Regions from separate parts of the Desulfoluna sp. CLI2B genome, predicted to be linked through region 2. Evidence: predicted binding sites of a transcription regulator. Region 2 holds the regulator's gene; each other region holds the start of a gene.

Region 1 (7,726 bases), 420 kb from region 2:
CCGCTGGCAGCGCCTCAGCCGCACCACCCTGACCCGAAAGGCCATCACCCTGGCCTGCCCCTCCGGGGAGGTGGCCGCCAAAGAGGTGACGCTCCCGGGTGGTTCACGCCGGATCACACCGGAATACGAGGCCTGCAAAGCCCTGGCCGATCAAAAGGGTTGCTCCCTGGCTGAGATCTACACCGAAGCCTTGGGTGCAGCCCAGGCCCTGCTGAACTAAACGATGCCTCCGGCGGCCCTGCCGGGGGCCAGGCTTTAGATACGTTAGACAAACAGGTTATACAAACACCACAAAAGGACTGACATGATGCGGCTCTCTGACAAGCACATTCTCTTACTTGCCACGGGCTTCGGCTCCGGCAAGGCCCCCTTCTCCCCCGGAACCTTCGGCAGCGCCGCCGCCCTGCCCTTCTGCGTCCTGATCTGGCTCTCCGGCCTTGCCTTTGGTACGCCCTTTTCGTTTCTCCTCGTCACGGCCCTGGTGATCTTCTCTGTGGTGGTGGCCGAAGAGGCCGTGAAACTCCTGGGGGAAAAAGACCCCTCCTGCGTGGTCATCGACGAGTTTGCAGGCATGTTCGTCACCTTTGCAGGGGTTGCCCTTACCTGGAAAGTGGCCCTGGCCGGGTTCCTTCTTTTCCGCTTCTTCGACATCCTCAAGCCGGTTCCGGTGCGCACCCTGGAAAAACTCCTGCCCGGCGGCGCAGGGGTGGTCATGGACGATGTGGCCGCTGGCGTCATGGCAGGCCTTGTTCTTCAGATCGGAATCAGGGTGTTGGGATAAAAAACAGTAACTATTCAGCTTAGGCCTCCGGCGGCCCTGCCGGAGGCTAAACTTTTTAGAGGATGTCCCATAGGGCCAAATCCTCTGAAGAGAAATTACATATTTTCAAAATCCGGATCGTTGTCTTTTTTGCAGGATTCCCTGAGCCGATTGATCTCCTCAGCCTTTGCCTCCAACATATGAATATACGGGTCGTCAACCGTAATGTCGGGAACTGTCAACGCTGACGCAGAATATTTCCCCACAAACCCGGACAGCCTGTAACGGCTTATTTGCTCCAACTTTTTTATGGTAGAGAGTAAGCCGCGCCCTTCACAATGGAAGTGACCTGCCATACAGGTGCACTTGGGCACAACTTTATAGGTACCGATCGACTTATCAGATAGCAGTAGAAGTGTGGAGGTGCCTAAATCACCGACAACCTGTGACCCTGGGCCATACGAACAGCACACAATGGCACGAATATCTGTTTGAAATGGATTAGAGACTTTCCACTTAACAGGGCTGTACGAGTTTAAAACCAAAACCACCGGCCTGGAGTTTTTTTTATGGACAGGTTTACAGAAAGATCTTTACTTGAGCTTTCATAGAGCCCTGCAAAATGGAGTTCGTACTCTTCTGAGATACTCTCTTCCAAGCGTTCCTTGATCTCTTTGTAGGATAGCCTTTGAACGTTTTCGAAAAACCCGACTGAAAACTCCGTTGTATGCCAATTATTGACGTATTCGACCTCTACGAGATGTTTTCCCGGCTCAAAATTAAGCAGGCATTCCTTTTTTGAGCCACCAGTGTATACGACAGCCCCATCAATGATAAGACGCGTCTTTGACCAACCCTGATTCACAGCAATTCGTTTAGTCTCTTTTTCCGAAACATAAATATACCCCACCCAGTACGCCCCGAAATTTTCCGAGCTGATGCCATGAAAATCATCATAAATGTAGTTAATACTGATATCTTCAACAGCCTCCTGGGCAATGCAATGCCCCGGGTTGTTCGTGTCTATGTAAAATGCGGAAAAGCCTTTCTCAGGAACAACACCCGCAGGGTTTAATTTTCGCCCCCATGTAGAATTGGCTTTGGGGTAATCCCTGGCTGATTTAATATCCTCTTCACACGAGGTCCTTCTTCGTGACTTGATGATATCTTTTTTATAAACCTCATCCGCTTTCCCACAGTCAAGTCGATAGCCAACACCAAAAGGATTTGTCTTGTAGTCGCACAACGAAAGATATTTGCCGTTATCTTGACGCATAAAAAAATCCAACGATGAAAGATCTGCCGGGTACTCACCGTGTGATTGATAATAATAATCAACGGCATGAAGCACCTGCCGTGAAAGCCGTCCGCGATTCTTCTTTCTGTTCGCCTCAGGAGTAAAGTCTTGTGTATACTCCGCCATACGTTGTGCTTTTTCATTAATGGCTGCCGTGGCTACCTGTGTATTAAGATATTCTGACTCAATGCGCTTAAACGTACCTATCGCACTTTCAATATCTCCGTTATCCCACTCGATAATAGCCTGATTCAAAAGGGTCCGGGCCTCTTTCTCTGAGTTCCCGCATCCACATAGGCACAAGGCAGCTACCAATACGACTGACATTTTTTTCCACATAGCATGTCTCTTTCAGTTATTGATTCATAAGCACCCACCACCACGATCGACACAAAACAAAGGGCATTTCATAGTCACAGAGAACTATTCAATCATCAAATTCAGAATTTAACGTTCACCACGCACACTGTCAAGCACTTCACTATAAGTACTTATAGTGCCTTCTTTTCAATATCTCACCCAAATCACGTCAAATATTTCCGGTATCCGATGCATAGTCTCTTCGTCGTTTTTTTCCTTCGCCTTTTGCCAGTTCTTATCTTCCCCTGCAAGGAATCCTTAATTTGGCATTTCGGGGTGAAAACCATTCTGATATGATGAAAAAATAATTCGAACGCCATGCGCCGATGACGACGCAGCTGTAAACATATAAATCGGTGGAAACCCTTGATTTCCCCGCAAAGGACTGACCATGAAATCACAACTCGACGCCACGGATCGTACCCTGATCAAACAGCTAAGCCTCGATGGCCGCATGCCGGTGAACAAGCTTGTGGAGCACTTGGGCGTCACCCCACCCACCCTCTACTCGAGGATGAAGCGTATGCTCAGCTCCGGGGTTCTCAAGATCGCCGGGCTCATCGATATTTTTAAAACCGAAGACCTCATCATGGCCATTGTGGCGTTCAAGATCGTCGACGGCACCAAACTTGAAGAGAGGCTGGAGCAGATCTCAAAACTCAAACAGGTCCACTCGGCCATGGTGGTCACGGGACGCTTCGATATCTTCATCGAGGTGGTGGTCCCGGAAATGCCCGCCCTTTATGAGTTCATGACCAAGGACCTTCCCGCCTTAGGGGACATCGAGTCCTGCGAATCCTTTGTGGTGATGAAGGCCAAGAACAAATGGGTCCTTCCCAAAAGCACCAATGACTGGTTTGACCAAGTGTGAATCCTTCGGACCAACACGACGGGAGCAAGGCGGATCGTTTGACACGATCCGCCTTTTTTTGTGCCTCAAATCCCTTCCGGTGCCCGGAGCCCAGGGCCCTGCCCCCCATCCCCTGAATGATTCACCCTGCGGGCGTCCTCATTTTTCCGTTGACAGACAAGGCCCTTCAGCGCAATATTAACTACTATGGTAGTTAATAATATTATCCCACAAATCACAGCCCTGGGATTTTCCGAATACGAAGCCAAGGCCTACGTGCACCTTCTGGCGGTGCAACCGGCCTCTGCGTATGAACTCTCCCAGGCATCAGGCATTCCGTCATCCAAGATCTATGAGATCCTGGGGCGCCTTGTGGAAAAACGCGTTGTCTTTGTGGAAGGCGAAGGACGCAAAAAAAAGTACGTGGGCACACCGCCCGAGGAGTTCGTGGAGAGCAGGCGCCGCTTTTTCCACCGAACCTTCGACACCCTTGAAGAGGGCCTAAAGCAGCTCTCGGTCAAGGCCGACGACGTCTCCTTCATCTGGAACATCACTGAGTACGACGTGCTCATCGACAAGGCCGAGCGGATGATCGAAGGCGCCAAAGAGAGTCTGCTACTCTCCACCTGGCCCGACGAAGCGGCCACTCTGGAGCCAGCTCTGTCCCAGGCCGAAGCCCGGGGTGTCCGCATTGCCACCGTCCACTTCGGAGAGATTAAAACAGCGGCGGGCCGCATCTTCGAGCACCCCATCGAAGACACCCTCTTCGAAGAGAAAGGGGGGCGGGGTTTTGTGCTGGTGACAGACGCCACGGCGGCCATCGTGGCCACCATCACCAATACCAACCGCGTGGAGGGGGCATGGAGCCTCAACCAGGGATTCATCACCCTGGCCGAGGACTACATCAAACACGACATCTACATCATGAAGATCGTCCGCCGCTTCGACGGCCTTCTCCATGACACCTTCGGAGACCGCTATCACCACCTGCGGGATATATTCAACGACACCGATCTGGCGTAACACGTTTCAAAAAAACCCCCAACGGGAAACCAAGGAGACTTCCATGCAGATATACATCGACAGCAACTGGGTTGGAAAAGAGGACGCAAAAATCTCGGTCTTTGACCATGGGCTTCTTTACGGAGACGGGGTTTTCGAAGGCATTCGCATTTACAACGGAACCATTTTCCGATTGAAGGAGCACGTGCGCAGACTCTACGACAGCGCACGGGCCATCCTGCTCACCATCCCCATGAGCGAAGAAGAGATGGCGGAGCTGCTGCGCGAAGCCGTGGCCAAAAATGAAAAAACCGACGGGTACATCCGCCTGGTGATTACCCGGGGGGTGGGCGACCTCGGCATCAACCCTGCCACCTGCCCTGAGGCGTCCGTCATTGTCATCGTGGACGACATCATCCTCTACCCTGAAGAGCATTACACCAGGGGAATCAAGGTAATCACCGCCTCCACCCGCCGAAACAGCCCGGACGCCGTGGACCCGAGGATCAAATCCCTCAACTACCTCAACAACATCATGGCCAAGCTAGAGGCCCAGCAGGCCGGGTGCCTGGAAGCGATCCTCCTCAACCGCGAGGGCAAGGTGGCCGAATGCACCGGAGACAACATCTTCTACATCCGGGACGGGGTTCTCCTGACCCCTGCGTCCGATCAGGGAGCCCTCAAGGGCATCACCCGGGACGCCGTCATTGAGGCAGCCAAAGGCATCGGCATGGAGACACGGGCAACCCCGTCCACCCTGTACGATCTCTACACCGCCGATGAGTGCTTCCTTACGGGAACCGCCGCCGAGATGATCCCCGTCACCACCATCGACGGCCGGACCATCGGAACCGGCACCCCCGGCCCCGACACGGCCAGGGTTCGGGAAGCCTTCCAGGCTCTGATCCGAAACGAGTGCTGACCGTACTCGACCCGAGACCTGTCCAGGCGCCCCCGGACAGATCTCGGTCGCTTGCTTTATGCGTCGCTCCGGCATGTCTGCCCTGCCGGAGCGATCCTCCCTCCTCCGACACATGTTCAGGCATAACCGCCAGCCCCTCTTCAGCCCATACAGAAGGCTGGTTGCCCGTATCCAGACCATGACACATAAACCACCAGGAATAACGGTTTGTTGCGCCTACCCCATCGTGGCCCCATAAACTATCAGAGCCCAAAGGCCATGGTATAACCGCGCTTCCCACTGTCCGCTCCACTACCCATCAAATCATGTAACTCATTACACACTTTTCTTCCGTCCCCCGTTAACCTTTCCTGATCATAGGCATTTATCATCCATCTTCCGTGGCATATATTTTGCTATATTACCCCACAAATGAGTCAACCAACAGGCCTTCCATACATAACAAGGAAGGCCTTGCTCATTTACTACCCACTGACTGAAACGGAACACTGACAAACACTAAAAACCATTCACCGGCAAGGGGGCTTGACTGCCCTTGCCCATGGACACACGAAGGGACCAGACCCAATGAGCAGACCGATCCGGATTTTATGCTTCCTCTTTTCCATGCTGCTGACCTGCGGCTCCGCCATGGCGACACCTTACACCTTTGAAATGGGTGACGCCTCATCCATCGATGTCTCCAAAACCACCCAGGGACTGACCATGTGGGCCGAAATCTACCAGTCGGTTTCATCCCAGGCTTTTTTACTGGACCCGGGAGAATCCTTCAGCTTCAAGTTTGCACACATGGGAACACACGAGAGCTGGATCAATGAGGATGACCTCAAGGCCATGGAGGTCACGGCGTACATGGATTTTGACCTCCCGGACATCACCCAGGATATATCCGGAGAATCCACCGGATTTTCGGGAAAATTCGAGTTTAAGCAAGGCTGGCAGGTCATCTGGGATGACCCTGTGTATGTGGACTTTGGAAACGGAGGGCGATTCGCCATCGAACTGAGCGACGCCACATTCTCAAGCTCCATGTGGACAGGCCCCCACGGCCCCTGCTGGAGCGAAGGCGATGCCGACATCTTTGCCACGGTCACCCTGGAGACGGCCCCTTCACCGACAACGGCCCCGGTTCCCGAACCGGCCACGGCTGTTCTCCTCGGCCTCGGAGTGGGCCTCCTGGGTATATCCCGGCTTAAAAGAAAAAAAGCATCCGGGAACTGATCCTTTTTAAGGGTGCAGCAACTCCGTAATAAAAAAGCCTCCGGCAACACTGCCGGAGGCTTTTTGTTTGTGGGGCTTCGAAACCACGCCTACCCCGAGCCTGCTCCTCCCGGGCGATTCAGCACCAGCTGCAGGTTCGCCAGGGACCGCTCGGCAAACTGGGCTTCACAGCAGGCAAGGTAGAAGAGCCACTTCCGCTTGAACACCTCGTCGAACCCCAGAGCGGCAAGCTTGTCTGCGTTGGCAAGGAAACGCTCCCGCCAGGCCTTGAGGGTCCGGGCATAATGTGGGCCGATGTTCTCAAGGTGCTCCACGATGAGCCGTGACGATCGGGTCATGGCCCGGGAGAGCACGGAAAGGGACGGCAAGTGACCTCCGGGGAAGACATGGCGCTGGATCCAGTCCTCGTGGGTCCGATACGCATCGTAGCGCTGGTCCGGCACGGTGATCACCTGGAGCACCACGAGGCCCTCCGGTGTCAACAGCCTGTCGCACTGCCGGAAAAAAGTCCCCAAGAACCTGTGGCCGACGGCCTCCAGCATCTCGATGGAGACGACCCTGTCAAACGCCCCGGACATCTTCCTGTAGTCCTTGATGAGCAGGGTGATGCGATCCTCCAACCCCTCCTCCCTGACCTTCTGAAGGGCAAAGGCGTGCTGAGCTTCGGACAGGGTTATCCCTGTGACCCGGCACCCGGTGCGTTTCACCGCCTCCACCGCAAAGGAACCCCACCCGAACCCAATCTCCAGCACATGATGGTCCGGTGAAATCCGCGCCTTGTCGATCAGATGGTGCAGCTTGCTCCTCTGAGCTGCTTCAAGGGTCTCGCCCGGCTCGTTGTGGAGCGCCGCCGAATAGGTCATGGTCTCGTCTAAAAACAGGGCAAAAAAATCGTTGCTCAGGTCGTAATGCTTTCGGATATTCCTTTGACTGCCCGTCAGGGTATTGTGGCGGGCCCGGTCCAGCAAACGCCCCATGCCATGGGCCAGCCAGGCCAGGGGCAGCTGGGAATCCGTCGCCGTGTCCATGTTGCGGATAAGGATTCGAATCAAGTCTGCCGGGTTATCACTCGTCCACATCCCCTCCATGAAACTCTCCCCGAAACCGATGTCGCTGCCCAGGACCACGCGCGGATAAAACCTGGGATCTGCAATGCTCAGGTTGGCCTGAAGAGATGAGGATGTATCACCATACACCCTTTGAATGCCACCCGACGGACCCTTCATGGCACCCGGAAAACGAACCGTAACGCACCCGTTTCCGATACGTCGGAGCAGCCCCAGCACCTGTTTTTCACAGAGCCGTTCCAGAATC
Region 2 (7,726 bases):
ACTGACGGCGCTCGGAGTGGCCGATGATGACGTGGGTGCAGCCACAGGAGCGGATCATCTCGGCGGAGATCTCTCCGGTCCAGGCGCCTGTGGTTTCCCAGAACATGTCCTGGGCGGCCACGGCGATGGGGCTTTTCCCAAGGGCCTGGCAAACAGGGTAGAGGGCGGTGAAGGTGGGGGCCACCATCACGTCCACGTCGATGTCGGCGCCCAGGGCGTCTTTGAGCTCGGTTGCAAAGGTAACGGATTCGGCGCAATCCTTGTGAAGCTTCCAGTTGCCGGCGATGAGAGGGGTACGGGTTGCCATAGGGGCTCCTTATGTGGGGGACCGGCCCGGAAAACAGGCCGGTCCGAGGCAGAAGATTACAGTTTGGATGCGATCATGGCTGCCAGGTCCACCATGCGGTGAGAGTAGCCGGCCTCGTTGTCGTACCAGGAGAGGACCTTCACCATGCCGTCGATGACGTCGGTGGAGGGGGCATCCACGCTGGAGGAGGCGGGGCAGCCGTTGAAGTCGATGGAGACCAGGGGAGCATCGCAGTAATCGAGGACCCCTTTGAGCTCGCCGTCAGCCGCTTTCTGAAGGGCTGCGTTGACCTCTTCTTTGGTGGCGGGCTTTTCAAGGTTGACCACCAGGTCCACCAGGGAGACGTTAGGGGTGGGGACGCGGATGGACATGCCGTTGAGCTTGCCTTTGAGCTCGGGCAGGACCAGGGCCACGGCCTTGGCAGCGCCGGTGGTGGTGGGAACCATGGAGCAACCGGCGGCACGGGCGCGCCTCAGGTCCTTGTGGGGGGCGTCCAGGATGCGCTGGTCACCGGTGTAGGCGTGGATGGTGGTCATGAGGCCCTCTTTGATGCCGAAGGTCTCGTGGAGCACCTTGGCCACGGGGGCCAGGCAGTTGGTGGTGCAGGAGGCGTTGGAGACGATGTGGTGGGCGGCCGCATCGTAGGTGGCATCGTTGACGCCCATGACGATGGTGGCGTCGGGGTCGCTGGCCGGGGCGGAGATGATCACTTTTTTGGCGCCGGCTGCAAGGTGCTTGGAGGCGCCTTCGCGGTCGCGGAAGATGCCGGTGCACTCCATGGCGATGGCCACATCAAGTTCTTTCCAGGGCAGGTTGGCGGGGTCTTTTTCGGCGGTGACGCGGATGGTTTTGCCGTTGACGACAATGCCGTTGTCCGCAGCTTTTACCTCGCCGTCAAAGCGCCCGTGCACGGAGTCGTAGGCCAGAAGGTGGGCGATGGTTTTGATGTCGGTGAGGTCGTTGATGGCAACCACGTCGATTGCGGGGTTGTTGAGGGCTGCTCTGAAAACCATACGACCGATACGTCCGAATCCGTTGATACCGATTTTGATGCTCATGGGTCTTCCTCCGTCCAACGTTGGGTGTCAGCACCAGTTGGAGATGTGATGGTGATAAATGGTTGGTGACGTTTGCAAAGAGGCGTCCGATGTCCGGGGCTGCAACGGGTGCAGCCCATCCAAAGGCAATGTTCGGGCGGGTCTTTAAACGTTGTAAGGGGCCGGAATCTTTGTGATGACCCGGCCCCCGGTTGCTTATATCTCGGTCGCCCCGATGGCGATCGTTTATTACCCTGTCAAAGGGAATGCATCAGCGCTTGGCGCCGTTTAAGATGCTGCTGGCAAGGGAGATGCTGCGTTTGCCCGTGTTTTCCAGGAGCTTGGCCGTGGAGGTGAGGGCTCCTTTTTTCTGGCGGCCCACCGCAGAGATCAATACCGGGCGGCCGCCCCGGAGATCACCTCCACCTGGTCCTCCTCCAGAAAGGAGAGGGAGAGGTTGGAGGGGGTACCGCCGAACATATCGGTGAGGATGAGAACCCCGTCTCCGGAGTTGACCTCCTTGATGGCCTTGGCCACCTTGTTGTGCAGGTCATCGACACTCTTGGTGATGTTGATGGAGACGGGTTTGACCTGCTCAAGGGGTTCTTTTTGTATGAATTCGGCGGTTTCGATGAGAATTTCACCGAGATTGCCGTGGGTGACGACCAGTATGCCAATCATATATAAACCTCATGTGGGGCATCTTGTATGGTGGCCTCGCCACGGTCCGGGCGGCATGGAGCATGCCCCCGCGGTGTGGTGCCGCAGCATGGGCTTCGGTGCGAGGCGTGTTCGGTCTGTAACGCTAACGAGTGTATCATTTTTTGGCGGCAGGGCACACACCTGCCGGCGTTTATTCCTCCCGGCCAATGTCCCGGTGCAGGAGGCGGATATCGGAATAACGACGCTTCAAGTGGTTGTGGATTTCCGAGGACACGGCCACGCTACGGTGCCGACCCCCGGTGCATCCCACGCCCAGGGTGAGGTAGTGTTTCCCTTCCTTTTGGTACATGGGGATGAGAAAGTCCAGAAGATCGGTGTATTTGAGCAGGAAGGTCCGGGTTCCCTCACCGTTGAGGACAAAGTCCCGCACATCCGGGGAGAGGCCGCTGTGGGGCTTGAGCTCCGGGACGAAGTAGGGGTTTTCGAGGAACCGCACATCCACCATGAGGTCGGCATCCTGGGGGACACCGTACTTGAACCCGAAGGAGACCACGGAGATCTTCAGCGGGGTTTTGTGGTGGGAGTCTGCGGCCAGCTCCGAAATAACCTTTTTCAACTCGTGGACCGTCAGGCTGGAGGTGTTGATGATCCGGGTGGCGTCTTCGTTGCGCAGGCTTGTGAGCTCTTCCCGTTCCTGGGTGATGGCATCCATCACCCCTTTGTCCCCCACGGCCAGTGGGTGGGTGCGGCGCGTCTGGGAGAAGCGCCGTGTCAGGGTAGCCACGTCGGCCTCCAGGAAGATGACCTTCAGGTTGTGGCCTGCCTGCTTCAGCTCATCGAAGACGCCGCGGTATGACTTGAGAAAGGTGCGCTCACGAAGGTCCATGCCAAAGGCAATGCCTCTGTAGTGGGTCTCCTTGGCAATGGGGATTTCCATGAACTTGGGCAGGAGGGTGACGGGGAGGTTGTCCACGCAATAGTATCCGGCATCCTCAAACGCGGCCAGGGCCGTGCTTTTACCGGATCCTGCCTGTCCTGTGATGATGAAAATGTTGAAGATGTTCATGGGGAGAACTCCCTTTGCTGCCCGGAGCCGTCGCCGGCAAGGCCGCGTGAAGGTTGCGTGTCCTTTAGGGAACGGACCGGTTCGGGGTGCTGGTGTTCGTTGAAATCGTCAAGGAGTTTGCCTCTCAAGGGCTGACATCCGATGGTGCCCGGGAAAAGCCCGGGCCGTCATCCGTTTTCGTTGTCCTCGTTTCGGATAATGGCGTGGATCTCGTCCCGTGATGTGGCGGTCATCAGTTTTTTGCGAAAGAGATCGCTCTTGAGCATTTTGGAGAGCCTGGCCAGGAGCTTTAAATGTTGACCGGTGGACTGCTCGGGAGTGACGAGGACAAAAAAGATATGGGCCGGTCGCCCGTCCAGGGAGTCGAAGTCCACACCCTGGCGGCTCATGCCGAATCCCACCACCATGCGGTCCAGGCCGGCGATCTTTCCGTGGGGAATGCCGATGCCGTCTCCGATGCCGGTGCTTCCGAGTTGCTCCCGTTCAAGGAGAACCCTTACCAGGTCCGGGTGGTGGAGGCCAGTGAGGTCCGCAATGGGGGCCGCGAGTTCTTCCAGGATTCCTTTTTTGTCCCGTGACGTGAGTTCGGGGATGATCGTTTCCAGCTGCAGTACATCAAGGATTTTCATAATGATTCACCCAGAGAGTCTCTGTTGGCCTGTCCGGCGGTGTGTCTGCCAGGCCGTGTGTCAGGCCGTCCTTTGCAGGATCGTGCGTGGGGCGGTTGCCGACAGGTTTGGGACCTCTACTTTCATATCAGTGGATGGCCCATCTTTCAAGACCTGATGCGCGGGTCGCGTCTCGTCGTCCGAGCATCGGTTTTTGCCCATGAAAAAAGGCGCCTGCACCGGGCAGGCACCTTTTAAACGGAGTGTTTTGTAGCTGACATCACCGGGGTTGTCAAATGGATTTCATTGGACGGTGGCCCCCGGAGGCTGTCGTGTATACGGGCGAGTCGCCCTGTTGCAAGATGAACCCGTGTGTGATCAACCCGGCGAAATCGAAACGCATTTTCGGCTGCTCCTCAAGGGCCCCGCACCCCCTTGAAACGGAGGTGCGGGGCGTTTTCAGGCGGGGCTATATTTTACGAGTTCATCCTCGTGACGTTGCGGACAGACGGCGGGTCAGGCCAGCCGGCGGTCCTCATCCATATCGAAATCGGAAAAGTCATCAAACTCATCCACGTCAACAGGGGCCTCGTTTATCTCTTCGGCCAGGGTGGGACGGATCCCGGGGTTGCCGCTTTTGCGGGCCTGTATCTTTTTCTTGTTTTTGGAGAGTTGCTGCTTGATTTTATCCACGGCAAGGTCGATGGCTGCATACATGCGCTCGCTTGTTTCCGTGGCGTGGACCGTGGTGCGGCCGCTTGTGACGTTTATTTCGGTAATATGCCGTATCTTTTCAACGGAAAAAACGACGTTGGCTTCGGAAGGGGCATCAAGCAGTTTGTCGATACGTTCCAGCTTTTTGGTGGCGTACGCCTTGAGTGCGTCGGAAGGGTCAATGTTCTTGAATGTTACAGATACTTGCATAAATGACCTCCTAAAATTGTTTTCGTTTGCTTGACGGCAATATTTTCATTGCCTCACGGTATTTGGCTACCGTTCGTCTAGCGATGTCTACATTGGCCTCCTTTTTCAAGATTTGAGCGATTTTCTCGTCGCTGTAGGGTTTTTTGGTGTCCTCTCCGTCAATGATCTGTTTGATCTTGTCCTGGACACTGGCCGACGCGATGGCGGCTCCGTGGACGCGGTTGATGGAGCTGTTGAAAAAGTATTTCAGCTCGAAGATACCCTGGGGGGTATAGGCGTACTTGTTGGTGGTGACCCGGCTGATGGTGGACTCGTGCATGCCGATGTCCTGTGCCACGTCCCGCAGCACCATGGGCTTTAAGTGAGAGATCCCTTTTTCAAAGAACTCAGCCTGGAATTTTAAGATGCTCTCCATGACGCTGTAGATGGTTTTCTGGCGCTGGTGGATGCTCTTGATGAGCCAGGCCGCAGAGCGCATTTTGTCCTGGAGGTAGTCCCGGGTGTCGCTGGGGATGTCCTGGCCCTTGGAGAGCGCCTGGCGGTAATAGGGGTTGACGCGGAGCCTCGGCATGCCGTCGTCGTTCAAGGCGATGATGAACTCCCCCTCCTCCTTGTAGACGTAGATGTCCGGAGTGATGTAGTGGGGTTCTTCGGTGCTGAAGGGGCGGCCCGGCTTGGACTCGAACTCCTTGATGATGTTCACCGTGGAGATGATGCTGGGCAAGTCCTGCACCAGCGCCTTGCTCATGGCCTTGTAGTCTTCGGGTCCTCCAGCTCCTTGATGTGGTTGGTGACGACCTCTTTCATGATCCGGGTCTCCACGCCGAAATGGCGGGCCTGGATCAGGAGGCACTCCCCTAAGTTCCGGGCACAGATGCCCGGAGGATCGAAGGTCTGGAGTCTTCAAGGACATCCTCCACGAGTTCCACCGAGTGGCCGCACTCCTCCGCGATCTCTTCGACGGAGGCGGTGAGATAGCCGTCGCTGCTCAGGTTGCCGATGATGAGGCAGCCGATCTCCTCGGTGTCGGAGTCCGGGCAGGTCATCAGGAGCTGCCAGAGAAGGTGGTCATCCAGGGATTTCTTCTGGGATACGAAGGCCTCGTATTTGGGCGCCTCCTTCTGCTCGGATTCGTACTGGGCCTTGCCTGTGGAGTTGTACTCTCCCAGGTAGTTGTCCCAGTCGATGTCGCTTCCGATCTTCTCGTCGATTTTCACTTCGGACGTTGCGTTCTCTTCCGGTGCCGGCTTCTCGTCCTCGTGGGTTCCCGCTTCCCGTTGTGCCGTCTCCTGAATCTCTTCGAGGGCCGGGTTTTCTTCCAGCTCCTGGGAGATGGCGTCGACCAGCTCGAGACGGGAGAGTTGCAGGAGCTTGATGGCCTGCTGAAGCTGGGGGGTCATCACCAGTTGTTGGGAGAGGCGCAGCTGTTGCCTGAGTTCCATTGCCATAACTACAACTTCACGGTTTCCATTACGGTTCACACAAGTTTGGGTTGCCGGTCGCATCGCCATTGATACGCCGACTGAAGCCGTCTGTCGGGACGGTTCGATCCATCGAAATTGGGAACGCGGGCCCTTGAACGGTCTGAGGGCCTGCGGTTTTCTATAGGGTAAAGCCTTCGCCCAGATAAATACGGCGGGCGATATCGCTTGATGCAATCTCCTCGGGGGAGCCGGATTCGATGACCTTGCCGACACTCATGATGTAGGCGTTATCGCAGACTCCCAAAGTCTCCCGGACGTTGTGGTCGGAGATCAGGATCCCGATGCCGCGCTCCTTGAGCATGGCGATGATGTTCTGGATGTCGATGACCGCAATGGGGTCGACCCCTGCAAAGGGCTCATCCAGAAGGATAAAGTCCGGTTTGATGGCCAGGACCCGGGTGATTTCAAGGCGCCTGCGTTCTCCACCGGAGAGGACGGCTGCTTTGCGGTCGGCAAGGTGACTGATGCGCAGTTCCCCCAGGAGGGTCTCCAGGCGCTCTTCCTGTTCCTGTTTGGAGATGCCCAGAAGCTCCAGGATCGCCATGACGTTGTCCCTGACCGACAGGGACTTGAAGATGGACGATTCCTGGGGGAGGTAGCCGATCCCGCACCTGGCCCGCTTGTACACGGGGTAGTTGGTGATCTCCTGGCTGTCGATGAAGACGGAGCCTGAGTCGGGACGTACAATACCTGCAGCCATGTAAAACGTGGTGGTTTTCCCTGCGCCGTTGGGGCCGAGGAGGCCGGTGACGTGGTTGCTCTCCACGCGGATGGAGACACCGTCCACAACGGCTCTCCCTCCGTACGTTTTTATCAGGCTGTTCATCACAAGCTCAGTCATAAAATCCCGATCTTCCCTCTTCGTAATGCGTCTTCACTTACCGGGCCCGTACCTTAAAAATATAATGCATCTGTCGCCGATCTCAAGGGCGGCCCTTATACCGGTAGCCGGTTCAACTTGTCCGGGACGTCCCTTACCATACCACAGGGGCTTTGAAAAAGCACTTGGCATGTTGTCAGAGGTTACCGGAAGCAGCTATTCCCAAGGCTTGAGGCTCTATTTATCCTTTTTGTCCGGGGTAAAGGAGAACCCCTTTTCCCCGGGCACGAGCCGGACCTTTACCCGGGTGCTGTTTCCGCTGTCCACCTTGATGGCGCCTGTAAGGCGGTTGATGACAATGGTTTTGCCTGTCAGTGTGCTTTTGCCGCTTACCACGCGGGGCGGGCCTCCGGTGAGGGTCACCTCCTCCTTGCGCAGGTCGTACATGGCTTTGTCGGCGGTGGCGTGTTTCTCTTCAAAATCCATGGTGACGTTGCCCTCAGCCTCAATGAGGGAGAGGCCCTTGGTGGTGTCTCCCTTTTGTTTGCCGTCTTCGTAGTGAAGCTGGACCGAGTCGGCCTTGAGTACGGCGCCGTCCCGGGTGATGCGAACGTTGCCGGAGAAAAGGGCGTAGCGGCCCTGGCTGTCCGAGGTGAGGTGATCGGCGCTGATGCCGACTTCGCCTTCCTGGGCAACCCCGGCCACAGGCAGCAGCACAAGGGCCAGGAGGAGGCACCAGAGATATTTACTGGGGACGTGTTTCATCGTATTTTCCTTTACTTGCTTCTCGGAGCGTGCCGTTGACGTTTCCGTCCAG
Region 3 (7,726 bases), 1.5 Mb from region 2:
ACTCCACCTCCATCATAAGGGCCAGTTGCAGCATGGCCCCGCCACCGAAAACCAGGTTGAGGGACGCCCCGTGGCTACGGCGGATCTCCGCCACGCTGCTGCATCCCGGAAGCACGGCCACCACCTCGGCCCCCAGCTCCCGGCAACGGTTCTTCAGGGCCATGGCGGCGCACCTGTTTCCGGGCCCTGCAAGAATGTTTACCGAGGCAGGGGTGATGCCGGAAATGTCCCCGGTTCCCATGAGCCGAAACAGGGCCTGGCAGGCTGCCCGGTCCGCGGCCTTGCGCATTCCTTTCGGGCCTTCGGAGTGCACGGGAATCACCGGAATGCCCTTTTCTTCTTCCACCCGGCTGCATACCGCGTCCACCTCATCGCCCAGGCGTTCTCCCTTGCCCGTGGGGTAGACAAAGGCAGCGGCGGGATGGTGGCCATCGATGAGATCCGTAAGGCCCCTGTAGAGCATACGCCGTCCCTGGGAAAGCCCCCGAACGCCCGGCAAGTGCACGGACAGGGGCGGACGTTTTTTGGTCTGGTTGACGGTGGATTTTCCATGCAAGGATACGGGGCAGGCCCTCTGGCCTGTGTCGCCGTAGACCAGGTGAAGGGCATCGGTGACGGGGGAGAGTACGGCTCCCGGTTCGCAGCAGTGGGGTAAGCGTGATACGGTATGCATGGAAAACTCCTTTCGCTTCCGGTCTCCGGTGGTGCACAACGGCACCGCCGGAAACCGTTTTTACATGGGGTTGCGTGGGTCAGTGGGCTGGTTCGGGCGGCCTCTCATAGGTCCCGGAGGCGCCCATTTCGCCTGCTGGCTTGGCGGAGCCGCCGCCACCGCCGTAGTTGAACACCTCAAAGTTGGGGTAGGCTGTGCCGCCGTGCTCGCAGAGGTCGAGGCCTTCCATCTCCTCTTCGGGGGAGACCCTCAGGCCCATGGTCTTTTCAAGGAGCTTGAAGAGGCCGTAAGCCGTGGGGAAGGTCCAGGCAAAACAGGCCGCGATGCCGATGAGCTGAACACCCACCACGGACATGGAGAACCCGTTCATGTCGAAAATCCCTGCTGCCAGGGTGCCCCAGGCACCGCACACGCCATGGACCGAGATGGCACCCACGGGATCGTCGATGCGGCATTTGTCGAAGAAGAGCACGGAGAAGACCACCAGGACGCCTGCCACAAGCCCGATGATGATGGAGCTTCCCGGGGACACGTTGGCACAGCCTGCGGTGATCCCCACCAGGCCGGCAAGGGCGCCGTTTAAGCTCATGCCCACTTCAGGCTTGCCGAAGATAATCCAGGAGGCGAACATGGCGGCCACTGCGGCCGAAGCAGCCGACAGGTTGGTGTTCACAAAGATCATGGCGATGCTCTTATCTGCCGTGGTGGTGGAGCCGGGGTTAAAGCCGAACCATCCGAGCCACAGGATAAAGACGCCCAGGGCAGCCAGGCCGATGTTGTGGCCCAGGATGGGCTTGACCTTGCCGTCCTTGGTGTATTTGCCGAGCCTCGGCCCCAGGACCATGGCTCCGGCAAGGGCTGCCCAGCCCCCGACGGAGTGAACCACGGTGGAGCCTGCGAAATCGATAAATCCCAGTTTTTCAAGCCATCCGCTGCCGTTGAGGAGGCCGCCCCAGGCCCAGCTGCCGAAGATGGGGTAGATGATGGCGCTGATGAGCACGCTGTAAATAAGGTATGCGGAGAATTTGGTCCGCTCGGCCATGGCACCGGAGACGATGGTGGCTGCCGTGGCCGCAAACACCACCTGGAACATCCAGAAGGCCAGGATCCAGGGATCACCGCCAGGGGTGTAGTCGCTCAGGAAAAAGCCTGAGGTGCCGATGAGGCCACCCTTGCTCACGCCGAACATCAGGCCGAAGCCCACGGCCCAGTAGGCCAGGGACCCCATGGAAAAATCCATGAGGTTTTTCATCATGATGTTGATGACGTTTTTCGCCCGGGTAAACCCGGCTTCCACCAGGGCAAAACCCGCCTGCATAAAAAAGACGAGGCATGCAGCCACCAGGGTCCAGACAAAGTTGGCATGCTCCTGGACCAGTGCAATGGCATCCCGGTTGGTCAGAGCAGTGGGGGTGTCGTCCCCTGCCCAGGCTGACGAAGCTGCGACCAGCAGCGCGGTAAGTGTCATGAATCTTTTTTTCATCTCTCTTTTCCTTAAGCGTTTGGTTGGGTGATGTTCCGTATACAGGCTTCTGGTTAGAGGGCTTCCCGGCCGCATTCACCGGTGCGGATCCGCACCGCCTGCTCCACGGGCAGGACAAAAACCTTGCCGTCCCCGATGTTTCCGGTTCCAGCCTTTTCTTCGATGACCGAGAGCACCTTCTCCATGATGGAGCGCTCCACAATGATCTCGATCTTGATTTTCGGGATAAAGTCCACCTGGTACTCTGCGCCGCGAAAGATCTCGGTATGGCCCTTTTGCCTTCCGAACCCGCGAACTTCGCTGACGGTCATCCCGTTGATGCCGATTTCGTTGAGGGCATCTTTTACCTCGTCCAGCCGGGACGGCTTGATGATTGCTTCAATTTTTCGCATGAAACTCTCCTTTTTTGTCGTGGATTCCTGTCTCCGTGATGTTGACTTGTGTATAGTGCAACGGGTGTGCCAAATTCGCGATATGGGTGAGCTACACCGACACAAGACCTTGAAACAACAGCCCATGGCTTCCAAATATCTATCCGGCAAAACTTGCATTGAGGTGTCATGGCTTTTTGAATGGGTAACATTTTTGTGTTTTGAAAAAATAAAAAATACATATTTGTCATATCAAGTCGCGTCGTCCCGTCGTCGTCGGGGCGAAAGGCCACAAGCCCCCGGCCCAGGCCCACTTTTTCCCATGGAACCCACCCCGTCCTTGACAACAGCGAAAAACCTGCTTAAGTGTAGATAAATTGCGGCAAGAAGCCGTTGGTATTCGATTGACAGATCGTTATTGACATCCCCGGTGATCCGGTGATGCGTTCGGGCACTAAGCCCGGCGCTTCCGGTGCCGCAATACGCAACCCAAAGGCCACGAAGGCTCACGCCATCTCAAAAAAGAGGTGGTTGAGCCTTCGTGGCCTTTTTTATTTTCCGGGCAGGAAAGGGGACTCGGCCGATGGGTGAGAAAATCGAGGCACAAAAGGCGAATGATATTTTGCATTTTTGAAATATCCATTCGCACCTCGACAACCAGGCGTAAAAACAGATGATCGTTTTTAGCCTGGTTACTTTCTCATGACATATCCGGGTCAGCTCCCCCTGTCGGAGGGCATGCATGGAATACATGGTAACAAGTGGAGCCCAGGTCGGCACAGGCGAAGGGCAGGGTGCTGTGGCCCGGCTTTACGGAACAACCCTGGCACGGCGCTTCCTTCTTTTCGCAGGGTTGTGCATCCTCCTCGTGGTCCTTGGAATCTGGGCGGTCAGCGTGGGCTCATATCAGCTGTCGCTTTCCGAAGTGATCCGAAGCCTCATGGGCCTTGAGACGGGAACGGGCCGCATCGTGGTGTGGAGTATCCGCCTGCCGAGGATCACGGCGGCCGTGGTGGCCGGATGCGGCCTGGGACTCTCGGGTGTGGTCACCCAAAGCCTTCTCAAGAATCCTTTGGCCTCACCCTTCACACTTGGCATCAATCAGGGAGCGGCCTGCGGCGCGGCCTTTGCCATCGTGGCACTGGGAGCCGGTGGCCTGGACCAGGGCGCCCTGGCAGCCTCAGGGCCCCAGGCCTGGTCCATCCCCGGCGTGTGCGCCGTAACCCTCTGCGCCTTCACCGGTGCCATGACCGCCACGGTGGTGATTCTGGTGCTGGCCCGGCTCCGGGGCATGTCCCCGGAGTCCGTCATCCTTGCAGGCATTGCCCTTTCCGCCCTGTTTACCTCGGGCACGATTCTGATCCAGTACTTTGCCTCTGAGGTGGAGCTGGCCGCCGTTGTCTTCTGGACCTTTGGGGACGTGGCCCGTTCCGGCTGGCAGGAACTCGGCATCTTAGGGGCCGTGACCCTTGCCGTGCTTGTCTATTTCCTGATGAACCGGTGGAACTTAAACGCCCTGGCAGCTGGGGAAGACGAAGCCCAGGCCCTGGGGGTCAACGTCACCGGACTCCGCCTGTCAGGGATGATCCTTGCCACCCTGGTGGCCGCCCTGGTCACGGCGTTCCACGGCGTCATCGCCTTTCTGGGGCTCCTGGCCCCCCACATCGGCCGACGGCTTGTGGGAGGCGATCACAGGCTGCTTCTTCCCTTCTCCTGCCTCATCGGGGCCCTGCTGCTCCTCGGGGCAGACACCGCAGGCCGCCTGCTCGTTGGTTCCGGGGCCCTGCCCGTGGGGGTGCTGACCTCTTTTATGGGGGCCCCGCTTTTTCTTTTCCTTCTTATAAGGGGGATACACAGATGACTTTTTCCGTCGATAATCTCCACGTCGGGTATGGCAACGCCATGGTCCTGAGGGGTGTGGGATTCCAGCTTCCCCCGGGGTGTGTCTGCGGCGTTCTGGGCGTCAACGGCGCCGGGAAATCCACCCTGTTGAAAAGCCTCATACGGATCCTGCCCCCCTTGAGCGGGGAGGTGCGTTTAAACGATCTGGACCTCCTCCGCATGCCAAGGCGACAGCTCTCCCGGCACGTGGCCTATGTGCCCCAGAGCTCCGGTGCCCAGCTTCTCTCCGTCTTTGACACCGTGCTTTTGGGGCGCAAGCCCTATATCACCTGGGCACCGTCCCGCCGGGACCTGGCCATGGTGGAGAGCATCCTCACCACCATGCACCTGGACCACCTGGCCCTTCGGCCCGCGGGCAGCCTGAGCGGCGGGGAACTTCAGAAAGTCACCATCGCCCGGGCCCTGGCCCAGGAGCCTGAGCTCCTCCTCATGGACGAGCCCACCAGCAGCCTGGATTTGAAAAACCAGATGGACGTCATGGAACGCATCTCCGATATCGCCACCCGGCAGAACCTTACGGTGGTGGTCTCCATGCACGACCTGAACCTGGCCTTTCGCCATGCCGACTATTTCCTGTTGCTGAAAAACGGCGCCATGCATGGTTTCTGCCCCAGGGACGAGGTGACCCCGGAGATGATCCGGGAGGTCTACGGCGTTCCTGTGGCCCTGGAACGCATCCGGGGCCACACCGTGGCCGTGCCCCTGGACAGCCGACGGCAGGCAGAAACCATGGGGCCGTCCCTGGTCAAAGCCGGATAAAAATCCCAGCGACATTCTTGCTTACCACCCAACGATAAATGAAAGGGACCTTCAGTGTTTGCAACAGACGAATCGACCACCCACATGAAAGGGGAAGGTGACGCACCCGGAGCCGATGCGCTTCACAGCCTGTTCTACAAGGCCTCGCGCCACTACAAAGAGTTTTGTGCCATGAATGCCGCTGTTCGCCTGGGGCTCTTCGATGCCCTGAAAGAGCCCCTCACCCTCACCGGGCTTTGCACGGCCTGCAACCTGAAGCTCCCAGCGGCGGAGCACCTTGTGGAGCTCCTCTGTGAGCTGGGGCTCCTTTGCCGGAAAGAGGGGTACTACCGAAACACCCCCTTGAGCGCCCTCTACCTCGTCTCCTCATCCCCCCTGTTTCAAGGAGCGGTCATGCGGGATATCCAGAACGGGTTTGCCCTGTGGGACCGCCTGGACAGAGTGCTCCGCGAAGGCCCCCTGGATGTCATGGAAGAGGATTTTTTCGAAAACGGCATGGTGGATTCCCTGGCAGCCGAGATCCTCTGCGGAGAGCTCCAAAAGACCGTTGACGCCGTGGCAGCCATCCCCGCCTTTCAACAGGCCCGGAGCCTGCTGGACTTAGGGGGCGGCCACGGGCTCTATGCCATTGCGCTGAGCCGCATCAACCCCGAACTCCGTGCCACGGTGTTTGATTTCCCGGACATTGCCCGCAAGGCTGAAGAGGTCATGGCGGCCCACGGCGCGGACCGGGTCCGGTTTGTGTCCGGAAACCTCTTTACAGACGACCTGGGGAGCGACCACGACGTGATTTTTCTCTCCTACAATCCGGGGGGCAAAAACCCGGCCCTTTTAAAACGGATCCACGACGCCCTGAAACCCGGAGGGCTCTTTGTAACAAAGCACGTCTATTACGGAAAAGGGGAGGGCTCCAAAGACCGGCTGCTCGACCTGGAGTGGAGCCTTTCGGCCTTCAAGGGCGTGGGCAAGGAGGACAACATCTACCGGTTCTCCGGCGACCTCTCCTGGGAGGCGTACAGGGACCTTCTGGAACGCCACTTCACCATCAAGGAGATCCTGGAAGCCGACGCCTTCTCCGGCCACCCCCTGGCCAAATTCGGGGACAGGCTGGACTCCCGGATGATTGTTGCCGTCAAGAAAGGGCAGGCCACCTTATGAAACGCATCGTAATCATCCTATGCCTGCTCTGTTTTGGCTGGATCTCCCCGGTCGGTGCCGTGACGGTGCAGGACATGGCCGGACGCACCGTCACCGTTGAAGCCATCCCGCAGCGCATCGTCTGCCTGGCCCCGGGCACCCTGAGGCTCATCATCTACCTGGAGGCCAAGACCAAGGTGGTGGGGGTGGAAGCCATTGAAAAACGGTTTCCCACCACGCGCCCCTACTGGGTCGCCAACAGCGAGCTGTCCCACCTGCCGACGGTGGGCCCGGGAGGCCCCGGGTCCATCAACGGCGAGCCGGATCTGGAGGCCCTGCTCGCCGCAGCCCCGGACCTCATCTTCATCACTTACCTTGAACGGCGCAAAGCCGACAAACTCCAGGCCAAGCTGGGGATTCCCGTGGTGGTTCTCTCTTACGGTCCCTTCGGCCGGTTTGACGAGACCATGTACCGCTCCCTGCGCCTTGCCGGAAAAATCCTGGGCAAAGAGGACCGGGCGGAAGAGGTGGTGGGTTTTATCCGAGAGACAGAAAAGGACCTTGCCCAACGGGTGGAAGGGGAGAGCGCAGAGGAACAACCCGGGGTGTTTGTGGGGGGCATCGGGTTTAAAGGCACCCAGGGCATCGGAAGCACGGAGACCGCCTACGCCCCCTTTGACTGGGTAAAGGCCAGAAACGTTGTGGCTGGGCAAAGCACCACCGGTCATCTGTTTGTGGGCAGGGAAGCCCTCCTTGCCATGGACCCGGACATCATTTTCATCGACGGCGGAGGGCGAGGCAACGTGGCCCGGGACATGCAGGCCAAACCCGCTTTCTACCAGGGTCTCACCGCTTTCCGGGAAGGACGTGTCCACACCCTCCACTCCTACAACTGGTACATGACCAACATCGGCACGGCCATGGGAGACGCCTACACCATCGGCAAGATCCTTTACCCGCATCGGTTTACCGATATCGACCCCGCAGCCATGGCCGACGAGATCTACACCTTTCTCGTGGGAAAACCGGTGTATGGGCAGATGAAAACAGCCTACGGCCCCTTGGGGGGCAAGCTGACCATGAAATAAAAGCCTTCGGCCCTGCCGAGACCAACCTGCTGGAAAGGTGACCAAACACCTTAAAGACATGGCCGGAGGCGTTTTAAAAGAAAGGATACAACCCAAATGTATGCACGCAAGGCGGACTTTTTTGATTCACAGACAGGCGCCCCCTGGGCAACCGAAGCGTACGGCCCGGAGGAGCTGGAAAAACTGGACCGGGTGTTTGCGTCTGCCGGTCCCCTGGAGGGAAAAACCGTGCTGGAGCCGGGTTGCGGCACCGGCCGCCTCACCGAGATCCTGGCTCGCAGGGTAGGTCCGTCGGGCCGGGTCATTGCCATGG
Region 4 (7,726 bases), 2.9 Mb from region 2:
TGTCGCTCATGTGTGCCAGGGCCACGGAAATCGATTTGTCGTAATATTTATCTTAATACACTAAGAAAGGAACCCATGATGAGTTACGATTTTGTTGTTCGGAATTGTGTTGGAACCGACAAGTATGAAAGCTGTATCGAAATTTCTGGGCCTCAAGGTGTGGAGAGGTTTTGTTTCGGGTATGTTGTAGATAAGTTCTCATGGCCAATGTTTTTCAATAACGACGGCGTGCTTTTTGGTGCAGCGGAGGCAACGTCGGATCCGTTTTTCTTCGCTCTCGTTTATGGCCTGGGAGGGTGGCAGGGGCCGTTTACTGGTGGCAATGGTACGCACTGGGTCAGCAGCAACAAGGCCATGATGAGTTTGGGGTGGACAGAGTATCCGTTTCCTGAGGAGTCAAACGGGTTCGGGCAGTGTAAGCTGACTGCATTGGACCTCGACTCTTCGGGTGTTGCAAGTGCCCTCATTGAATACGAATGGGAGGGGGGCACCAGTCATTCCGTCCATAAGAAGTGGGCCACCAGGGTGTAACGAGATCATGATGATACAGGAATTTTGATTTTCGAGTGGGACGGCCGGGTGGCCAAGTTTTTCCGACCGTCCCATAAGTGGGAATTTATTCCCCTTGTACTTGAGTCTTTTTGGGAGCATCGTTTTGATGTCAAGTCAGCGACTATTTTGGATTGTACCTCTTTTTCTGGCTGTATGCCTCATGCCCCTTACGGGGCATGGATTTTTGGAGAAGCCGATTCCCGTCACGGTCCATGAGTTGCTTCCGGAAGGTGTGTCGGGCCTTGATCGGGCAAACGAAGTCGTCTCCTTCGGCATACCGCTCATGGACTCGGATGGGATCAAAGACATCGGGGGTCTTGGCCTTACCGGGGCCTCCCATTATCAGTTTCGTCCCCTGCACAGATACGGAAACGGGAACATCCAATGGGTGTTAAGTGTACAGCCGCCGGAGGATCTGGGGCCAATCACCCAGGCACTGCACAGGGGACGGGAAACAGCAAGGGGCCGAACCTGGCTCGGGATACAGGGGCAACGATCACGGTGGATACGGGAGCCGCTGTCTTTACGGTAAAAAAAGCCCATTTCAATGTCTTTGACTCGGTGCGAAACGGGGACTTTGATTATGTAAAGGGGACTGGGGCCATCACAGCCCGGAGCGGAACCAGGACCTATGCCTCCAATCGCGACCCCATGTCCACGGCCGTAATCGAAGAAAACGGTCCCGTGAAAGCCGTGGTAAGGTGCGATGGCCACCTGAAAGATGAAAGCGGCGACTGGCTGTTCGGGTATACGCTGCGAATCTACTTTTATCGGGGGGCCGGGCGTACACGCCTTGATCTGATCCTCAAAAATGCCTCCTATGCATCGTACTCCATGAAAGTTTTTGAGTCGGTGCAGGTAGAGATTCCCACGACGCTCACCTCACCGGACTTTATTTTTTCAACAGGCGCCGATGAAGAGACGGGTGGTTCCGTAGACGGTTCCGCCACCTTGTATCAGGGGTTCAGTAATTACAAGTACGTTGAGTATATGGGCGGTGTGGATAAGCTCAAAGGAGCCGGCCGGTTCCTGATAACGGCTTGTCGGTCGTCAATGGGGCTCAGGTCATCAAGACCCTTGGTAATGAAGCGGACCATACCGAAGGTTGGGGAGCGGTATCCAAGGGCAACAGACGCATCAATTTCGGAATCCGCAACCTCTACGGGATGTGGCCTGCCGGGTTTACCCTATCTGCTGATGGGGCCCTTTCTCTCGATGTCTATAGCCCTTATAATTCAAAAAAAGATATTAAATTCGCCTTTTTTGCACACGACAAACGACAAATGGTTCTGGATTTTACCACTCCGGAAACCGCTCCAAGGCATTCGTTTTATTCTCTGCAATACCCCCTGTTCGGCAGAGCTGATTTTTCTCAATACGTGAGGACAAAAGCGATTTACGGTGAGGATCGCATGGCCACCGACAAGGAAGTCCGTGATTTTTTTGCCCTGGTCGGTCATGGGGACTACGAAATCTCAAATGTCGATACCCTTCGGCGTTATTACACCTGGGGGATGGGGGGCGGACCGAACCAGTATGACCACCAGCTCTGCAAGTACATCCACTATTTGAGGTCAGGGAAGGGGGGGGCGTTTCTGGCTGCCTTAAACGATGACCATCACAAAATGTTCGGCTCCACCCTCCACTCCGATGATTTTAATTTTTACATTGACGGCCCCACTTACTGGACCAACAACAACGCAACTTATCCTGAAAGTCAGGGGAAAGAGGCCTTCAACTCCAAGTTCTTCGACGATGAGCACAGCCACGACATCTCTGTACCCATCGGGTATTTCCTGACGGGTGACGAAGCCATGATGACGGCCTGGGCAGACCATGCCGAATACACAGCCTACAGGCAGGGCACCAGTATTCCAAACTGGAGCTATTATGAAGGGGTGTTTACGCGGCCCACGACCAGGGTTATGTGCCGTGCCCTCAGGCGGCTCGGTGCCTTGTCTCAATACCTGAAAGATCCGTCCTATTACAGGTCCAGGGCCAGGTTGATGGTCCGGCAGGTTCACAGGCTACGATCCGACAGGCAGGATGATATGAAAGATGGGTGGGATTTGGACAGGGGGTTTTTCTATCTGTCCAGGGATGGAAGTCGGCCAAAGCTTGAAAGATGGAACAAGCTGTTTATGACCAACGACATTTTCCCCAACAGCCTGTGGTGTTATCAGCCTGAGGTCTTTGATGACCCCTTGTACTACGAGGATTATGAAGATTTTATGCTGGGCATGGCATGGCATTCCCTGGATGAGGTGTTGGACCTGGTCCATCAGCCGTATCTCTTTGCCCTTGATAAGGCAAATTTCTATGATGAAGAGATTACGGCCGAATACCCCCTTACCTTTCTGATGTCCCTGGGGTATGAAAAGACAGGGGATGAGACCTTTTTAAATGCGTATCAGCCCCATATCGGGCGTCTTATTACCTATCAGTCCAGGGAGAGGGGATACACCCCGTATATGTCCCGCTTTATCGATTTTTACTACCATCGTGACGTGGCGGTTGGCTATGTTGAACCTGCAGGAAACGGGTGCGTGGACATGGGTAATTCAAGATCGCCCCACATTACGCGACAGGGCTCCAGCTATACCTTGAACTGGATCACCCCAAAAGACGGTATCGCTTCGTATCAGGTGAAGTGCGCTCCGGTCCCCATGGTGGAACGTCTCCATTTTGATCAGATGACCAGGACGTTTGAGTATGATCCGGCAGAGTACGATAACTTCTGGGCCTCACTCAATGTGGGGGGGGGACCGTCTCCGTCGTCCAGGGCCGGGTCGTCCGAGACCTTTACGGTGGATGTGGCGGAGGTCATGGCGCACTACAACCAGCGCTACGAACTGGCAGAAGGGGACGCGTGCTATCAATCCTATGATCCGGACACGGATTACTACTTTGCCGTCAAGTACACTCTCAAACCCCATTATGTGCAAACGCTGCCGTGCCCGGCCCCGTAGGAGCAGCCCATACCCGTTCTGCTGCTCACGGCATGCACTTGGTATGGAACAAGCGAGGCCGGAAATTTGGTTACCACAGGGCCCAGTGGCCCCAATGGCGGACATACAGGGCCAGGGATACGTTGGTGACGGCGTGGGCTGATACCAAGGAGATCATGTCTTTTCTCCTGATCCACACAACAGACAGGAGAACTCCGTAAACCAGGGCTGCCGACCACTCAAAGGGGCGGTGGCCCAGGGCAAAGAGAAGAGACGATAAAAAAATCGCCGAAAGGCTCCAGTCCCCCGGGGCGATGTCGGCCACGTTACAATCATCAAGGGCTTCACTCAAGGGCGAGTGAGAGCCCTTTTTTGTTGCCTTTTGCCACTGGAGAATCAGGCGAAAAAGGTAGCCGCGTACAAGGAACTCTTCAAAGACGGGAACCAGAAGGGTGGCGGCTGCAAGGCGGAGAAAAAAAGCCCGGGGCGTCCAGGGTGCATGGATATCCTGGGGGGCAAAGGGGATGGAGAGGACCACCCAGAGGGCACATCCAAAAAGGCCTGCCATGGCTCCCCAGAGCATCGAGATACCGATGGACTTGGGGCCTGTTAAGGGAATGTATCGTCTCCAGCATACCGCCAGGGCCACAGGGACAAGGGACAGCCTCAAGGCATAGATGGCCTCTTGGGATTCTGTCGTAAAGGGGATGAGGACATACAGGGCGTAAGGTGCAAGGTAGTACAGGAGGAGGGTTCGGTTGCTTGTGTGTTGTGCGCAGGGATGGACCGTTGTCTCTTTTTCCATGGGTTCCTCTGTGTGCTGAATCGATAACGCGTGGACCTGTCCTTGTTTGAGGCAATGGGGTTGCGTCGATAACGGATAGCGCTGTGGGTGAATTCTACCATGGCAGTCCGGTAAAAGAACAGCAAAGAGAAAAGGAGAATGGGGGACCCATTCTCCTTATTCTCTTGCTATTTCTCAGGCCGAACGCCCCAGCCTATTTTTTTGTGTACTTGCGCCGTCCAAGCCCGGCAAGGCCGATGAGACCCAGGCCGAGGAGAGCCAGGGATGCAGGCTCAGGCACGGGGTGAATGTCGATGGCCATGATGGCCATGTCGTCCCAGCCTCCGCCGGGACCTGCCCCGATCTGGTCGTCCAGGTAAATGCGGGCCAGGTTGGGGTCTTTGAACTCAATGGCGATGTGGTCTACGCCTTTTTCACTGTCGGGGGAGTTGAGCTCCGACTTGGTATAGAATTCGTAGTCCGCAACGGGGTCGGCGTCATCGGTATAGACGCTGAAATAGAACCCGAAGGTCTGGTCGAACTTCACGGCACCGCCCGGCTCGCCAAGGGCATCGAAATCGTTTTCCGTGTTGATGTACCAGTCCATGCCCACTTTTTTGAAGAAGGCCTGGGCTTCGGATCCCACGGCGTCGGATTTGCTGAAGAGCTGGAATTTTTCCGTGATGGTCGGGGTCTCGGCTGAGATGTTATCCACGGCAAAGAGCCCGAAGTCGGCGTGGTATCCAGAGTTCTTGACCGTCATGATAAAGGTGCTCTCGCCGTCTTGGCCTGTGGTGTAATCGGTCAGGGACCAGTAGGGTGCGTCGGTCCATGAGTACCCAGGCGTGTTTTCCATGGGGACGGCGTAAACGCTCCCGGCCACTAAAAACGTGGCCAGGAAGGTGTAGACCCAGGTTTTGAGCTGGTTTTTCATGCTGCTTCTCCTTTTTTTTGTCGTAAGGTTTTGAAGGTGAGTCGTGCATCGTGCGTTGCGTTATCCAAATTCTAAGGCTCAGGGTCGTCCATCAGGTCATTCGGTAAGGGCGCAGGGTTTTCGCGCCATCATTGTCGAGGTGAACGTGGCTGTCATAAAATTCGGATGAACGTTGATCGTTCGCGGAGTGCGTCGATCTTTTCGCCGAATAGGTAAGCACTATTGGTGCCAGTGTGCTTCATGACCTTCAGAATTATCTTCAACGGACGGCAAAAGCAGGTTTTTTTGACGGAAATAGCATGAGTCATAAAGATGTCTCTTTTTGTCTTCTTGTGAACCGGACCACATAGATTTCTGTGTAGTTATGTAATGGCTTTCATATTTTGCTTTTTTAAATAAAAAGATTGACACAAAGGGCGCGGGGATCATATCAATTTGGTTTGGTATTACTTGTCGTCACACAGTGAACAATCCCTGATATATAACGTGGCCCGGCACCTGTATGACACCGGAGCTGTGAGCAATTCTGAAACCATAAAGTGAAAAGCCGGTATGCATAAGGGCAAGCGGTCTTCATTCCCGGTGAGCTATTTTTCCCGGCGATTTTTGCCAAAGGCATTTCCATCCAGCGGATAGAACCTCTGCCGAATGATTCAACCGACATAATCAACCGATGCCGATGAAGCATTTTTCATACTTATTACGGGGGAAGAATGATGGTATTTAAGCGTGTTGTGATGATGTTGTGTGTGGTCGGACTTTTCGCGACCGCCTGTGCCTCCGACAGCGAAAAGCGGGATGCGTATTATGAAAAGGGTCTTTCATACGTTGAAGAAGGAAAGGCGAGGGAAGCCCTTCTGGCCTTTAAGAACTGTGTCAAAATCGATCCTGGCTATTCCAAGGGATGGTACGAAATCGCGACCATCGCCATTGAGCAGGGGGACCCGAAAAGGGCGTTTCGGGCCTACCTGAAGGTGGTGGAGAAAGAGCCGGGTCACGCCGGTGCACATTTTAACCTGTCCAAGCTCTACCTGCTGGCACGAAAGACGGATGAGGCCCGCAGGCATATTGACCAGGCCCTTGCCGCAGAACCGCAACATATCGAGTACCTCATGGTTTCCGCCGCGATTTTTTCGGTGGATGGCCTCGTTGACGAGGCCTTGGAACTGTATGAGCAGGTCCTGACGCTGAACAAAAAGGATCCCCGCCCCCTTCTGGGCATGGCGCGTTTGAAGGCCGGGATCGGGGATTTCTCCGCCGCTGAGGCGTTCCTTCGGCAGGCCATGGCCACCGAGCCGGAGGCCATTCGTCCGCGTCTTGATCTGGTCAGCCTGCTGACACGCAGCGAGCAGTATGACAAGGCTGAAATCGAGATGAAGGCCATTGTGTCTGATCACAGCGACGATCCAGAGCTGCTGATTGCCCTGGGTGATTTTTACGTGGCACGGGAAAAATATCCGGAAGCGGAGCTTGCCTACCGGGATGCCGTTGCCAGGGATCCCAAAGCCTTTCGACCGGTGATGAAACTGGCCAGGTACTATCAGGTGAGGGACGATGCGGAGAAAGCCGAGGCTATGTATCTCAAGGCCCTTGAACTCAAGCCCCAGGATGCCGGGGTCAAGGTGACGGTGGCCAGGTTTTACGCAAGTCGCGGGGACTTGGTTAAGGCAGGGGATATGGCTGCAAAGGTTCTGGAAGCCTCGCCGGGGTTTGTCCCCGCCTTGAGCCTGAAGGGGGAGCTTGCGTTACGCGGCAGGCGCTTTCAGGATGCCCTGGATGCCTTTTCGGCTGTCATTAAAGAGGACGCGACCAACGCCGAGCCTTACTATCTGCGTGGGGTGGCCGGCATGGGGCTGGGAAAAGACGACCTGGCCAGAACAGATGTGCTCAAGGCCCTGGAGCTGAACCCGAACCACCTCAGGGCCCAGGTGGCTTTGGGCGAACTCTATTTTAAAGGGCGTGAGTTCAAGCTTGCAAAGGAGAGCCTGGAAAAGGCCCTTGCCAGGGCCCCGGGCCTGTTCAAGGCACATTTTCTCATGGGACAGGTCCTGGCCTCCATGGGCGAGCATGACAAGGCGCAGCAGGTGTACGCCCGTCTCAAGGAGGAGGCGCCGGACAATCCCGCATTGTTTTACCGCTCCGGGATGCTTTTCATGGCCCGGGGCGAGATGGATCGAGCCCTGGAGGATCTTGCAACGGCCCGTGCCGTGAATCCGGCCCTCATGGATGTGTTCGGATCCATGGTGCGCTGCATGATGGCCATGGACCAGGAGGCAGAGGCCCTTACCTTGTGCCGCGAGCAATTGACGGTTGTGGAAGGGACCCCGGCTGCCACGGGCATGGTGCATTGCATGATGGGTGATATCTACGCGGAGAAGGGGGATTTGGCTCGGGCCGAGGAGGCCTATCTGGCCGCTGTCGGAGTCAGCTCAAAGATCATTCGTCCCTACTACGGGCTGGCAGCGGTCTACCACAGGCAGGGGGATACCACCAAGGTGATGGCGCAGC

The links. The regulator sigma-54, encoded in region 2, starts transcription at its own class of promoters, with help from an activator protein. The targets are predictions, from matches to a motif close to TNTGGCACANTTTCTGCTNT.
Region 1: the regulator sigma-54 is predicted to act here: its motif matches at 5,571-5,590, upstream of ACOYW2_RS05710 (PEP-CTERM sorting domain-containing protein).
Region 3: the regulator sigma-54 is predicted to act here: its motif matches at 2,603-2,622, upstream of ACOYW2_RS10755 (P-II family nitrogen regulator).
Region 4: the regulator sigma-54 is predicted to act here: its motif matches at 5,432-5,451, upstream of ACOYW2_RS19650 (PEP-CTERM sorting domain-containing protein).

What each region holds. Positions count from the first base shown of each region.
Region 1 is NZ_CP186557.1:1,146,199-1,153,924, reverse strand. It holds gene larC (nickel pincer cofactor biosynthesis protein LarC) at 1-220, shown strand, start outside; gene ACOYW2_RS05735 (phosphatidylglycerophosphatase A family protein) at 305-781, shown strand; gene ACOYW2_RS05730 (hypothetical protein) at 1,296-2,396, opposite strand; gene ACOYW2_RS05725 (Lrp/AsnC family transcriptional regulator) at 2,809-3,288, shown strand; gene ACOYW2_RS05720 (TrmB family transcriptional regulator) at 3,475-4,290, shown strand; gene ilvE (branched-chain-amino-acid transaminase) at 4,334-5,191, shown strand; gene ACOYW2_RS05710 (PEP-CTERM sorting domain-containing protein) at 5,759-6,412, shown strand; gene ACOYW2_RS05705 (DUF1365 family protein) at 6,502-7,726, opposite strand, start outside.
Region 2 is NZ_CP186557.1:721,433-729,158, forward strand. It holds gene ACOYW2_RS03550 (triose-phosphate isomerase family protein) at 1-307, opposite strand, end outside; gene gap (type I glyceraldehyde-3-phosphate dehydrogenase) at 364-1,365, opposite strand; gene ACOYW2_RS03560 (hypothetical protein) at 1,616-1,738, opposite strand; gene ACOYW2_RS03565 (PTS sugar transporter subunit IIA) at 1,735-2,025, opposite strand; gene rapZ (RNase adapter RapZ) at 2,198-3,073, opposite strand; gene ACOYW2_RS03575 (PTS sugar transporter subunit IIA) at 3,241-3,702, opposite strand; gene hpf (ribosome hibernation-promoting factor, HPF/YfiA family) at 4,198-4,605, opposite strand; gene ACOYW2_RS03585 (RNA polymerase factor sigma-54) at 4,616-5,353, opposite strand; partial or broken gene ACOYW2_RS03590 (RNA polymerase factor sigma-54) at 5,350-6,116, opposite strand; gene lptB (LPS export ABC transporter ATP-binding protein) at 6,208-6,930, opposite strand; gene ACOYW2_RS03600 (LptA/OstA family protein) at 7,147-7,674, opposite strand; gene lptC (LPS export ABC transporter periplasmic protein LptC) at 7,655-7,726, opposite strand, start outside.
Region 3 is NZ_CP186557.1:2,236,967-2,244,692, forward strand. It holds gene ACOYW2_RS10745 (nitrogenase component 1) at 1-673, opposite strand, end outside; gene ACOYW2_RS10750 (ammonium transporter) at 753-2,156, opposite strand; gene ACOYW2_RS10755 (P-II family nitrogen regulator) at 2,210-2,548, opposite strand; gene ACOYW2_RS10760 (FecCD family ABC transporter permease) at 3,270-4,388, shown strand; gene ACOYW2_RS10765 (ABC transporter ATP-binding protein) at 4,385-5,188, shown strand; gene ACOYW2_RS10770 (class I SAM-dependent methyltransferase) at 5,243-6,346, shown strand; gene ACOYW2_RS10775 (iron ABC transporter substrate-binding protein) at 6,343-7,413, shown strand; gene ACOYW2_RS10780 (class I SAM-dependent methyltransferase) at 7,510-7,726, shown strand, end outside.
Region 4 is NZ_CP186557.1:4,212,414-4,220,139, reverse strand. It holds gene ACOYW2_RS19675 (asparagine synthase-related protein) at 1-44, shown strand, start outside; gene ACOYW2_RS19670 (hypothetical protein) at 76-531, shown strand; gene ACOYW2_RS19665 (exo-rhamnogalacturonan lyase family protein) at 937-1,935, shown strand; gene ACOYW2_RS19660 (hypothetical protein) at 1,965-3,521, shown strand; gene ACOYW2_RS19655 (CPBP family glutamic-type intramembrane protease) at 3,592-4,305, opposite strand; gene ACOYW2_RS19650 (PEP-CTERM sorting domain-containing protein) at 4,499-5,218, opposite strand; gene ACOYW2_RS19645 (tetratricopeptide repeat protein) at 5,968-7,726, shown strand, end outside.